Regions from separate parts of the Cytobacillus sp. Bva_UNVM-123 genome, predicted to be linked through region 4. Evidence: predicted binding sites of a transcription regulator. Region 4 holds the regulator's gene; each other region holds the start of a gene.
What was found. The regulator Rex, encoded in region 4, represses fermentation and respiration genes when NADH is low (regulators of the CRP and FNR family bind a similar motif). The targets are predictions, from matches to a motif close to TTGTGAAATATTTCACAA.

Region 1 (3,184 bases), 190 kb from region 4:
CGGGCATTTTAACATCTGTTTTTTTACTATTCTCCGCTGTATTCATCCCCTCATATAAAAATGCAATGCCAGCTACAAGTATGACACCAAGTACAATTAATAGTTTTTTCATGTTTGTCCCTCCTTGCTAAATCAAATTTGCCGCTTCCATAGCTGAAGCCCCTTCACCAGCGATTATTCCAAATACACCACAATCAAGTGTAGAAGCTCCCTCTAATATTTGTGCACCATGAATGCCACCTGTTACTTCTCCAGCTGCAAATAATCCACTAAACGGAGTTTCATCAGCCATTCTCAAAACTCTAGCTTTTTTATCAATTCTAAGACCACCTGTTGTATAATTAAGCTCTGGGTCTACTTTTATTGCATAAAATGGTGCTTTTTTTATCGCAGCTCCGTTCAGCTGATCAAGCATTTTCATAAACTGTTCATCTTTCTTCGCTTCAATTGCCTGATGATAATCGGTAATTGTTTTTGTCAGTGCTGCAAATGGAATCCCATATTCATTACTTAACTGTTCGAGCGAATCAAATTTCATAAGTATTCCAGCTTGCAATGCTGCGTCTCTTCTTTGCTTATCAGATACTTGCTCGAAGCCTATTTGATCGAATATACATATTGGCTGTTTCCCCCCATTTTTGTTTTTTGATTTATAGGCAATGCGACCAAACTTATTTGGATTTCCCTCATCCGCTAACCTTTCACCATCAGCATCAACCATTAAGCTAAAATAAAAATCACGTTCATAAAGCGGATAGGCGAAATGATAAAGTGAAGTATTTACAGGATGAGCACCTTTTAAAATCATTGATTTTAACAATCCTGCCGTTGAGCCAGGATGGGCACTAGTAGACATTTCCGATAATCCACCAAAATATTTTGCTTCTCCTGAAATAAATTCTTTATCAAAAGCAAATCCTCCGTTTGCGAGAATCACGCCTTTTTTTGCTCCATACACTTTTTCAATCCCCGTTTTATTTACGAAGTCATCATTTTGCTCATTTGAACAAACATATTGTTCTCGAACCTTTACGCCAACAGCGCGTCCATTGCTATCTAGTAATACTTCATCAACTTTGACCTGCTTGCGAATGCTGCACTTTCCATTTAAATAGGCATGCATTTTTTCAATCACTTTTTTCCCGCCGCCACTCACCCATAATGTTCTAGATACAGAGTGTCCTCTTAGCTCTTTCAGTAAATCAAATTTCAATCCTAATTTTTCTAATAAATGATAAAACTGAATACTGTTCTTTGCCATTTCCGTCACTAATACAGGATTGCCGTAGTTCTCTCCAACTTTTTGCACATCCTTAACGAGTATTTCATGGCTGTCTTTTATACCCTTTTGTTTTTGTTCTTTACTTTCAGGGCAAGCAAAATGAAATTCCTGCAGCATCGTGCTGCCACCTAAAAAATCCATTTTCTCTACCATTACAACTTTATTTCCTTTTTCAGCTGCTGTAATGGCTGCCACTGTTCCAGACAATCCGCTCCCCACAACGATGACATCAAATATTTCGTCATATTGAAAACGACTTGAAGATTGAACAGATTTATTTTTTACCTTGCCAAATACCTTTACAGGTATAAGTCCTCCAGCCGCTAATGCAACACAAACAGCAGCTCCCTTCTTTAATAATTCAAGACGAGTCGTTTTTTCCTCCATTTTTTCCTCCATTTTTTCGACACTCCTATTTGTGAATTTTTTCACAATTTACTATATGTATGTATCATAATCAATTCCTACTTACATCCTCATAACAGCACCTGAAAAAGAACTTACAAAAACATTACAGTCAAAAAGCTGTCACAATCCGAAAAGCTCAAGCGCCTTGTTCAGCGACGTACGAACTGGACTGACCCCAACGAGATAAAGGAAAACTGAAATGCTGAGAGTGCCTGCTTATCGGCGACAAGCACAAGACGATCATCACGGAAAGGCGTTCTTTGCCTATCTGTGAGAATTTGGCTTGTGAACTCGAGCCGATGGTACTCGAAGCTAGACAACACGACGAGTGACAGGATTCGCAGGCTAATTACACCACGTCCTGTGACAACGCCTGCGCTAGCACATCCTGTGCTTCGCGATGTTGATTTATCGTAGGAGGGGAAGGGAAGTTCGCTAGGCGCTGGAGCTGGACATTTCTCTAACTTCAAAAAAATGTACTCTCTCATCCATAAAAAAAGCACCTCCTTTTGGAGACGCCTCTTCATTTCTATTCAACCATATATCCAACTCCTGGATAAGTAACAATGTATTCTATCTTATTGTCGCCATTTGGTTTTCTTAGTTTTTGCCTAAGTCTTGCAATTGTAACCCGTAAATAGTCGATATCATTTCGATATTCTGGACCCCATATTTGTGTTAGCAATTCTTCATGGGTAATGACCTTCCCTTGATTGCTGCATAAATAGGCAAAGAGCTTATATTCTGTATTAGAAACATCCGTTTCTTTCTCTTCAACAAAAACTCTTCGCTTTTGAAAGTCAATTTCTAAGTTTTTTATTATTTTTGAAGTAGCAATAATTGTATGCTGAAGCTGATTCCCTGTCCTTCTTAACACAGCACGTATGCGAGCATAAAGCTCTTCTAACGTAAACGGTTTCGTCATATAATCATCCGACCCTAGATCCAAGGCTGTTACTTTATCAGAAGCATCATGGCAAGCAGATAGCATAATGACGGGAGCGTTCGTAAAAGACCGTAAAGTTTCAAGTACTTCAAATCCATCAATTTCAGGCATTAATATATCAAGAAGGATTAAATCAGGCATGATGCGATCATACTCTCCGAGCATTTCGTACCCATTCGCATAAGTGAATACATCATATTTTTGTGCCCGTAAATTTGCTGAAACAAATCTTAAAATTTTCGGCTCATCATCCACTACAATTATTTTTTGTTTCATAATCCCTTTTCCTCCTCACCTTTTGGAATAACGATCGTAAACGTACTGCCTTTATTGATTTCACTTACCACTTTGATTTTCCAGCCATGGGCTTCGATAATCCCTTTACATATTGCTAAACCAAGGCCCGTCCCACCTGTTTTTCTCGTCCGTGAAGCATCAACATGGTAAAACTTATCAAATATTTTCGGAAGATGTTCTTCAGCCATTCCGATCCCATTATCTTTGAAATCAATATATATGTACTCTCTATCTTCATACACCTTAATAAA
Region 2 (3,184 bases), 2.1 Mb from region 4:
TGGGTCAATTCCTGGCTCTAACAATTGATGGTGGAAACCAACTGGAATTGAGAATAATAGTAATAGAACGAAAGACATACGTGCTAATGAATCTGAGAAGATTTTTCCGCCAATGATTTTTGGAACGATTACATACCATGCCATATAGGCAGGCAATAACCAGAAATAAACAAGTGGGTGACCGAAATACCAGAATAGTGTACGGCTGACACCAACGTTGATTGTATCTACTAATCCTAAAGACCAAGGAATAATTTGGAATAACATAGTTGTTGCTACGCCAATTGTTGCTACATTCCACATAATTAATGTGATGACTGACATAAAAGTAAGCAATGGACTTGGTTGTCCACGATTGGCTTTTTTCCATTGGCTATATTTCATATAAATGGTTGCACTGTCAAGCCATGTCCCAACAACGACAAGTGTCAATCCGATATAAAATAAATAATGTGCTTTAAGAGGTACATAGAATGTAAATAGAACAGTAGCCTCATTTAATAGAACCATAGTTGCTGCCATTGCAGTACCAACTAATTTTAGCCAAAAACCGACCCAACCTATAGAACGTTGGCGATTTGTAAAGGTACCAGAAGTTTTACTAACGGAAGCCATCATAAATCCAATAATAAAGAAAGTTGTAAGTACGAGTCCTAAAACAACACCATGAACAGTTAAAACTTGATAATATCCAATGCCAAAAGGCAGAGTAAACTTTCCTGAGCGCACCAAAACTTGTAATAATCCTGCAAGTCCGCCGATTGCTAGAGCAACGAAAGCAACATGGAGGTGTGCCATCGATAGTTTTGCATCACGAGGGTCAACTTTAAATTTTTCGTTTAACATTATTCAACCACCTCGATTTTCGACGTCATCATGTGATGCCCGACACCACAGTATTCATTACAAAGAACTAAAAATTCACCTGGTTTATTAAACGTATAAATAAGTTCACTTATGTAGCCAGGCTCCAACATCATGTTAACGTTTGTTCCAGCTACTTCAAATCCATGAATGACATCTTTTGTCGTAGCAATAACTTTTACTTTTGCACCAAGAGGTACTTGAACTTCACCAGGCTCATAATGGAAAGCAGAAGCAACGAAAACTAATTCATAATCCCATTCCTTACCCTCTACTTTTTTAAGTCCTGGCTCATTAAATGGTTCTTGTGTATCAACCTTTTCAGGATCGATTGTTGCTAAACAGCTTGGTGGCTGGTTTCCAAGATAGAAAGCGCTAACACCGATAACTGTAAGGAATACTAAGAGCGATCCTATACCAAAAATAAGCCAAATTTTCTCAAACTTATGCATATGCATGGCTTTTTTCCCCTTTCAATTTTAAGAACGATCTAAAAATAGTGAATATACCCCAGCCCACGTTACAATTAGGATGACTCCTAGTATAAGTACGGAAGCTAACGTCCCCTTTAAAGATGATTGGTCTTCAATTTCTGTTTCAGTTTTTCGATTGAGTTCTGGATTTGCCATTTTCTTTCCCTCCCTTCGAATAATTGGAAAAAGTAAATGATTACAATTTCATAATACAAGACTATCTAGAAGAATCTAGATTGTTTTTTTGAGTTCACAAATTATTCATAATGTATGTTAACACTATAATAACAGTGGAAAATTGATGTTTCAGTGATGTATGTCACAAAAACAACTATGTAATTGTGAATAAAATGTGAAGTTTAAATTAAAACTTGACAAAGAATGTGGTGTGGATTTTGATAATTCATAAAATAAAATATAGTTGATTTCTTAAAAAGGGGTGGTATAATACCTTTATTGTTAAATTAAATAAGCTTTCACTCATATAATCGCAGGGATATGGCCTGCAAGTTTCTACCGGGTTGCCGTAAATGACCTGACTATGTGTGAACAATGAATAGAGAGGTGAGTAGCCTCTCTATATACCGTCGTCTTTATTTATTAAAGCCTAAAGGTCATTGATTCACTCTATTATGGCGTGAATGCAATTGTCTTTAGGCTTTTTGTTTTTAAAAAAATAACAACTAGGGGAGGAAAAGCATGGAATTGCTTTTGAACACAATTAAAAAAGAAGGTATCATTCTTTCAGATTCAGTATTAAAAGTAGATTCATTTTTGAATCATCAAATTGACCCACATTTAATGTTAGCGATCGGACAAGAATTTGCACAGCTTTTTGAAAAAGATGGAATTACAAAAATATTGACAATTGAATCATCAGGTATCGCTCCTTCTGTAATGGCAGGATTAAAATTAAATGTTCCCGTTATTTTTGCTAGAAAAAGAAAATCTTTAACCTTAATAAATGAACTTTATACATCGACCGTTTATTCATTTACAAAGCAAGAAGCAAATGAAATATCTGTTTCAAAAAAATTTATTAACGAACATGATCGTGTGTTAATTATTGATGACTTTCTTGCGAATGGACAAGCTGCTTTAGGATTAGTAGAAATCGCAAGACAAGCAAATGCTGAGGTGGCTGGTATCGGGATTGTAATTGAAAAAAGTTTCCAAAGTGGGGGAGAAGAGCTTCGAGAAAAAGGGTTTAGAGTGAAGTCACTAGCAAGAATTGCTTCTTTAAGTAATGGAGAGGTCGCTTTCATTCAGGATAAAACGGAGGAGCCAATACGATGAAACAAAATTCCTTTAAAATTGCCTCGTTAGGGATTCAACACGTATTAGCGATGTACGCTGGAGCTGTTATTGTGCCGCTTATTATTGGCGGCTCCCTCGGATTAACAAAAGAGCAGCTAACATATTTAGTGTCAATTGATATTATGACTAGTGGTTTAGCAACCATTCTTCAAGTTTGGCGAAATAAATTTTTCGGGATTGGATTGCCGATTGTGCTAGGTTGTACTTTTACCGCTGTCGGTCCGATTATCGCAATCGGTAATCAATATGGAATCTCCTCTATTTATGGGGCGATCCTTGTTTCAGGTATATTTGTCGTAATCATTGCTAAATATTTTGGGAAGCTTGTAAGATTCTTCCCTCCAGTCGTTACGGGATCTGTTGTAACGATCATTGGAATTACGCTCGTGCCTGTAGCAATGACTAATATGGCAGGGGGGCAAGACAGCGCAGATTTTGGTTCATTGTCAAATATTGCACTTGCATTTGGAACTTTATTATTTATCATCCTATTATTTCGCTTTTCAAAAGGATTTATTCGCTCGATCTCC
Region 3 (3,184 bases), 1.6 Mb from region 4:
CATAATTTTATTTCGCGGGATAACGGTCACAGCATAATCCAGTACCTTCTTGACTTCATTAATTGGGGCAATCGCCCATGGACTGCCGCCAGCCCATCCCCATTCATATGTCATTAAGACGACAAAGTCAACAATCTCGCCATGTGCCTGATAATCATGCGCTTCATATAATATCCCTTTTTGATCTCCAGTAATCTTTGGAGCTAAGGCTGTTGATACTAAGTAGCCTTGTGGATGCAACCTTGCGACAACACGGCGTAAAAATGTATTATAGTTCTCCCGATCTTCTGGGTATACATATTCAAAATCAATGTTTAATCCTTTATATCCTTTTGTTTTCATTGTATTTAGGATGTTTGTGATGACTGTTTCTCGTAATGAAGGACTTCGCAAAATTGTCGCGGCAAGATCCGAACTAAATTTATTACCTGAAAAATTTGTTAATACGAGTAGGGGGGCTACTCTTTCTTCCCATGCAGCAACTAATAAAGGGCTTTCTTTCATTTCAGTTAAACTGCCATCCGCTTTAATGGCATAAGTAAATGGAGAAAGAAAAGTTAAATATCGGCCGATACTCCTTGTTTCCTGAATGGCTTGTTGTCCTACACCAGTAATATAAGAATTAATTTCTTTAACAGGTCGTACTTTAATCGGAATTCTAATAACTTGACCAATTGTTAAATTATTTGGATTTATCGACTCATTTAATTGCATAAGAGCAGGAACCGTTGTTGCGAATTGGGTTGCAATTTTCCATAATGTATCACCAGCTTGAATGGTATAGAAAGAAATTGGAATTTTTAATACTTGCCCAACAAATATTGTGGATGCATTAGCCAATTGGTTTTCATCAACTAACATTTGAACGGTTACACCATATTGAAAGGCGATTTGTCCAAGTGTTTCACCTCGTTGTACGATATGAGTATATACAGGTGTAGGAATGACAAGTGCCTGCCCGACAACAAGTACATTCGGATTTGCCAATTGATTAGCTGATGCAATTTCATCAGCATTACTATTATACTGCTGCGCAATTTTCCACAATGTATCCCCTTTTTGAACAACATAAATGTTCATATTTATCACTCCAGCCCAAATAGAATTCGTCTGTAAGCAATATATGTAAAGATGAACGCTTTGTGCTTCCTAATAGAATATTGATGATTTGAATCACATCATAATAGTTACTGAAATGGTATTTTGTATATGATAAGAATTATCAATTAAAGAATGAATGATAAATGAAGGAGATTTAGCATGAGTGAGATAATAAATAATCGTGAACAACATACACTCCCAAATATAGAAAGACATAAAGCTTTACAACAAATCTTTATCGATCTACGTAATGGAAAAAATATCGAAGAAGTGAAAGCTCATTTTAAAGCCTTTATTGGAAAAGTAACAATCGATGAGATCTCTAAGCTTCAACATGATGAAATGCAAGGGATTACAAAAGCAGAGATGGTGAGTTTATACAATAAGCATACAGAATTATTTAGAGATTGTATTGAAGAAGCAAGCATACGAGAAGAAATGCCTGGCCATCCAATTCACACATTTAAATTAGAAAATGAACAACTTGATAAACTTGTTAAATTAAATTTGCAAGTACATTTGATGGCATTTGCAAAAGAGGATACAGATGAAAATATATTAAGTTTGCTCGAAGATTGTAATCTTTTACTTGATATTGATAAACATTACAGTCGGAAGGAGAATCTTGTATTCCCCTACTTGGAGAAATACGGAATATTCGGGCCGACAAATCATATGTGGCGGATTGATGACTTCATTCGTGATTCTATTAAAGATGCAAAGAAGAAATTAACGAATTATCATGGAGAGAAGGAAGAAATCATAAACATCGTCAATTTTATTAGTAAAGAAGTTGTCGATATGATCTATCGTGAAGAACATATTCTCTTTCCAATGGCTTTGAAAAACTTAACAGAAGATGAGTGGATGAAAATTGCTCACGAAAGTGATGAAATCGGATTTTGTTTAATAAACTCTGTAGCGGAATGGAAGCCAGAAAGAAAGACATTAAGTGAAAAGGCCATAAGCGAAGGTTATATTAAAATGGAGACAGGAATTCTTTCGTTAAAACAACTAGAATTATTATTAAACCATTTACCTGTTGATATAACCTTCATTGATCAAGATGATGTCGTCCGCTATTTTTCACATGGAAAAGAAAGAATTTTCGCTAGAACAAAAGCTGTGATTGGACGCACTGTTCAAAATTGTCATCCGCCAAGAAGTGTCCATGTGGTTGAGGAGTTATTGGCAGATTTTAAATCGGGGAAAAAGGACAGTGAAGATTTTTGGATTAAATTTCGTGATAAATATGTATACATTCGCTATTTTGCTGTCAGAGATGAGAATAAAGATTATATCGGAACATTAGAATTTACCCAAAACATCGATCCGATTCAAGCGATTAGTGGAGAAAAAAGAATCTTAGAATAAGCTTCAACATCTGGATAAACGCGGTAATATCGCTTTTAGCTTTTTTACATTTTCATATACTTTTAATATGAATAAGCATGATAATGAGGAGATTGTCCATATTTACAGAATACTTTATTTATAAACAAGCAATTTTATGATATTTAGTCATACATATATGACTAGAGGTTTACAATAAACCATAACATGCCACTCACTTATTTACATGTCAAAATACAGTCCTCTTTCGTTCATCATATGATTTTGCCAAAGTAGAAGGGGTGAAACATCATGTCATATGCATATACAGCAAGTTTTTGCTTTCTACTTCTCCTAATGTCGATTACGATTTTTGCACCGTTAGTAATGATTCAAATAAAAGGCTCCATCAATATGAATAAAATTGAAACCATGCTTCATACTTTATCTTTATGGGAATCCTTACTTATCTTTACTTTTATAATCTTTATTTCTATGTTCATCTATCAGAAAGTGTCTAAGCAAAAAATAACAAAAAATGATCTTAGCCATTCACATGTTACGAATAAATCCAAACCTATTGAAAATTCAAAAAGAAGAATTGTAACTGGAAATGCACAGCATATTGGTTGGCGATTAGAACAACAAGATACTGTTGGATTCTCTAACCTACATGATGAAGCTTTCATTTATCAATTCGGGGCATTAGCAGTTTTAGCTGACGGAATAGGGCATCTTTTGCGTGGCAAAG
Region 4 (3,184 bases):
AAAGACTTAATGAGAGATTCAGCTTCTCCGTTAACTTCAGTTGCATGGGCAATTGGCGGTGTATTTCTAGCGATGATAGCCCAATTGGTTGCCGCCAATATTGAAAGATTGCTTGGGATTGAAATGGGTTCTGAAAACACGCAAGACATTTTAAGACTTATTGAAGCTTCTCCCATTGTCATTCTAGTCAGCTCGATCATCGGGCCAATTCTAGAGGAAATTGTTTTCCGAAAAATTATCTTTGGTACATTATATAAACGACTAAATTTCTTTTTTGCAGGACTTATTAGCTCGATTATTTTTGCTATTGCCCACACTGATTTCAAACATATTCTTCTATACACTGCGATGGGCTTTACGTTTGCTTTCCTTTATGTGAGAACAAAGCGGATTATCGTGCCAATCTTTGCCCATACAGCAATGAATACGCTCGTCGTCTTGATTCAGTTTAATCAAGATAAAATTGAAAACTGGTTAAAGAAAATGGAACAATTTCAAGCCTTTATTGGAGGATTTTTATGAGAAGGTCACCATTAGTTTCAGGTATTTTTTATATTATACTCGGCATCCTCTTCACTTATATTGCTATTCAATACATAGAGAGAGAGCAAGGGTGGGGGATTTTTACTTATTTTCTTATTATCCTGGCAACTTTTGATATCGGTTCAGGTTTGCGCTTGATCGCTTTGCATTTTAGAATGAAACATGATCAACAAAAAAAATGAAGAGGCTGGGACAAAAATATTTTAGCCTATAAAAAAACCGAACTATTTTACGAAAAGACAATTAAGTACTTCGTAATAGTTCGGTTTTTACTTTTTTGGTACGTTGTTCCTTAAAATATCATTCGGTTTTACAAAGTGGAAATTTAGTTATGTCCCAGCCTCTTCTTTTATATGGGAAAATCATTTACCATTTACTACCTTTATCATGAAATTTGCGCTTTTTAATTCTCTTTTTCTGAAGGATAGTGCTTTAAAAAATAGATAAGTGATTGAAGTTCAATAGCAAGGTCAATGTGATGAATTCTAATTGTAGGTGGTACAGAGAGACGTGCAGGTGTAAAATTCAAAATGCCATTAATCGTACTCTGCACGATTCGGTCAACAATCGGTTGGGCAGCTAGAGCTGGTACTGTTAAAATCGCTACTTCTATTTGATGCTCAGCGATAATCTTTTCTAGCGCATCCATATGATAGATTGGTACATCCCCGATCGTTGTACCAACTTTAGTAGGAGATACATCAAATGCTACTTCAATTTTTGTATTATTGTTTTTAAGAAAATTATAATTTAGAAAGGCTGTTCCTAAATTACCTACCCCAATAAGTGCCACTTTCGTAAGTTCATCCTGTGCTAATGTTTTTCGGAAAAACGATAGCAAATAATTGACATTATAGCCATAGCCTTTTTTCCCTAGTGCACCAAAATATGAAAAGTCTCTTCGAATCGTTGCTGAATCAACTTTCACTGCATCACTTAGCTCCGCAGATGAAACTCTAGTCTTGCCTGATGCATGCAAATTTTTGATGAAACGATAATATAGTGGAAGTCTTTTTGCTGTCGCTTGTGGAATCTTAATTGTCTCGTTTGCCATTCCATTTTCCCCTCTCCCAAATGCAGCGTTGAAAAATAAGTTTGCCTTGGCATAATTCCGTCAGATCTTCACCTTCAATTACATACAAGCTAAATTCTTCAATCGTTTTGAGAGAGAGTTTTATTTTCTTGAGCACAAAATAAACCTCTCTCACTGATTTTATTAAAGAATTTCTCTTTTAAAATCACCATTCTTGCCGCCAGTTTTTTCTACTAAATAGGTTTTACCAATAATCATCCCTTTATCAACAGCTTTACACATATCATAAACTGTTAGAGCACATACAGAAGCCGCTGTTAGCGCTTCCATTTCCACACCAGTATTTCCTTTTGTTTTCACGGATGCCATAATTATCAATTTATACTCTTCTTCACGTGGCTCCCATGAGAAGGAGATATCCACACCTGTTAATGGGATTGGGTGACACATTGGAATTAGCTCCCATGTCTTCTTGCAAGCCATGACACCAGCTACTTGAGCAACCGCAAGAACGTCGCCTTTTTTCATTTTGTTTGATGTAATTTTTTCATAGATCTCTTTATTTACAGTAATACTAGAATAAGCTATTGCGGTTCGGAATGTTTCAGGCTTAGCACTGACATCTACCATTTTAGCTCTACCCTCTTGATTAAAATGTGTAAAATCCGCCATATAAAAACCCCTCTCTTTAAAATCATACACTATTTTTATCCAATTGTGAAAGCTATGTATGTTTCTTCACATATCTTTTTTTTTACCCGCAGGCATCCCTTTATTGCCCTACATATATGAATAGGTTACACTATCTCTAGAGTATAGAGGTGAAAGAAATGATTTTATTACAAATAAATCAGCTAGAAAAAAACTTCGGCGCCGATTCTATTTTAACGAATATTAAGCTAGAAGTACAAAATCGAGACCGAATTGCTCTTGTCGGCCGTAATGGAGCCGGTAAGTCTACCCTATTAAAAATAATTGCTGGACAAGTTTCTTATGATGCGGGTGAAATTATCAAGCCAAAAGAAGTAGAAATTGGGTATCTCGCTCAACATACAGGATTAGAATCAGATCGCTCTATTTGGGATGAAATGTTAACCGTTTTCGCTCATTTAAAAAAGCAGGAAAAAGAACTGCGTAAGCTTGAAGAAAAGATGGCAGATCCTGATTTAATTGCCAATCATAAAGAATATGAGCGAATTTTATCTGAATATGACACCCGACAGCTTCAATTTAAAGAACAAGGGGGCTATCAATACGAATCAGATATTCGCTCTGTTCTCCATGGTTTAAACTTTCAATCCTTTAGCTATGATACAAAAATAGCAGCATTGAGCGGTGGGCAGAAAACAAGGCTTGCTCTCGGTAAGCTACTACTGACAAAACCTGATATTTTAATATTGGATGAGCCGACAAACCATCTTGATATTGATACTTTATCGTGGCTAGAACAATATTTACAAGGATATGACGGTGCTATTTTAATCGTATCCCATGATCGATACTTTTTAGATAAGGTCGTCTTGCAAGTTTATGAATTATCAAGAAAACAAATAAAGAAATATATCGGAAATTATAGTGCTTATCTCGAACTGAAGGCAGCAAACTATG

Region 1: the regulator Rex is predicted to act here: its motif matches at 1,699-1,716, upstream of KDN24_RS03225 (flavocytochrome c).
Region 2: the regulator Rex is predicted to act here: its motif matches at 1,645-1,662, upstream of KDN24_RS14590 (cytochrome c oxidase subunit 2A).
Region 3: the regulator Rex is predicted to act here: its motif matches at 1,167-1,184, upstream of KDN24_RS12125 (DUF438 domain-containing protein).

Annotation. Positions count from the first base shown of each region.
Region 1 covers NZ_CM177772.1:649,521-652,704, reverse strand. The annotation lists gene KDN24_RS03230 (cytochrome c3 family protein) at 1-112, opposite strand, end outside; gene KDN24_RS03225 (flavocytochrome c) at 128-1,681, opposite strand; gene KDN24_RS03220 (response regulator transcription factor) at 2,220-2,912, opposite strand; gene KDN24_RS03215 (sensor histidine kinase) at 2,909-3,184, opposite strand, start outside.
Region 2 covers NZ_CM177772.1:2,917,744-2,920,927, reverse strand. The annotation lists gene KDN24_RS14600 (b(o/a)3-type cytochrome-c oxidase subunit 1) at 1-846, opposite strand, end outside; gene KDN24_RS14595 (cytochrome c oxidase subunit II) at 846-1,322, opposite strand; gene KDN24_RS14590 (cytochrome c oxidase subunit 2A) at 1,344-1,493, opposite strand; purine riboswitch at 1,798-1,899, shown strand; gene KDN24_RS14585 (xanthine phosphoribosyltransferase) at 2,037-2,633, shown strand; gene KDN24_RS14580 (nucleobase:cation symporter-2 family protein) at 2,630-3,184, shown strand, end outside.
Region 3 covers NZ_CM177772.1:2,438,478-2,441,661, forward strand. The annotation lists gene KDN24_RS12120 (glycoside hydrolase family 18 protein) at 1-1,080, opposite strand, end outside; gene KDN24_RS12125 (DUF438 domain-containing protein) at 1,261-2,475, shown strand; gene KDN24_RS12130 (PP2C family protein-serine/threonine phosphatase) at 2,746-3,184, shown strand, end outside.
Region 4 covers NZ_CM177772.1:843,546-846,729, reverse strand. The annotation lists gene KDN24_RS04205 (CPBP family intramembrane glutamic endopeptidase) at 1-522, shown strand, start outside; gene KDN24_RS04200 (YdiK family protein) at 519-725, shown strand; gene KDN24_RS04195 (redox-sensing transcriptional repressor Rex) at 947-1,597, opposite strand; gene moaC (cyclic pyranopterin monophosphate synthase MoaC) at 1,760-2,248, opposite strand; gene KDN24_RS04185 (ABC-F family ATP-binding cassette domain-containing protein) at 2,407-3,184, shown strand, end outside.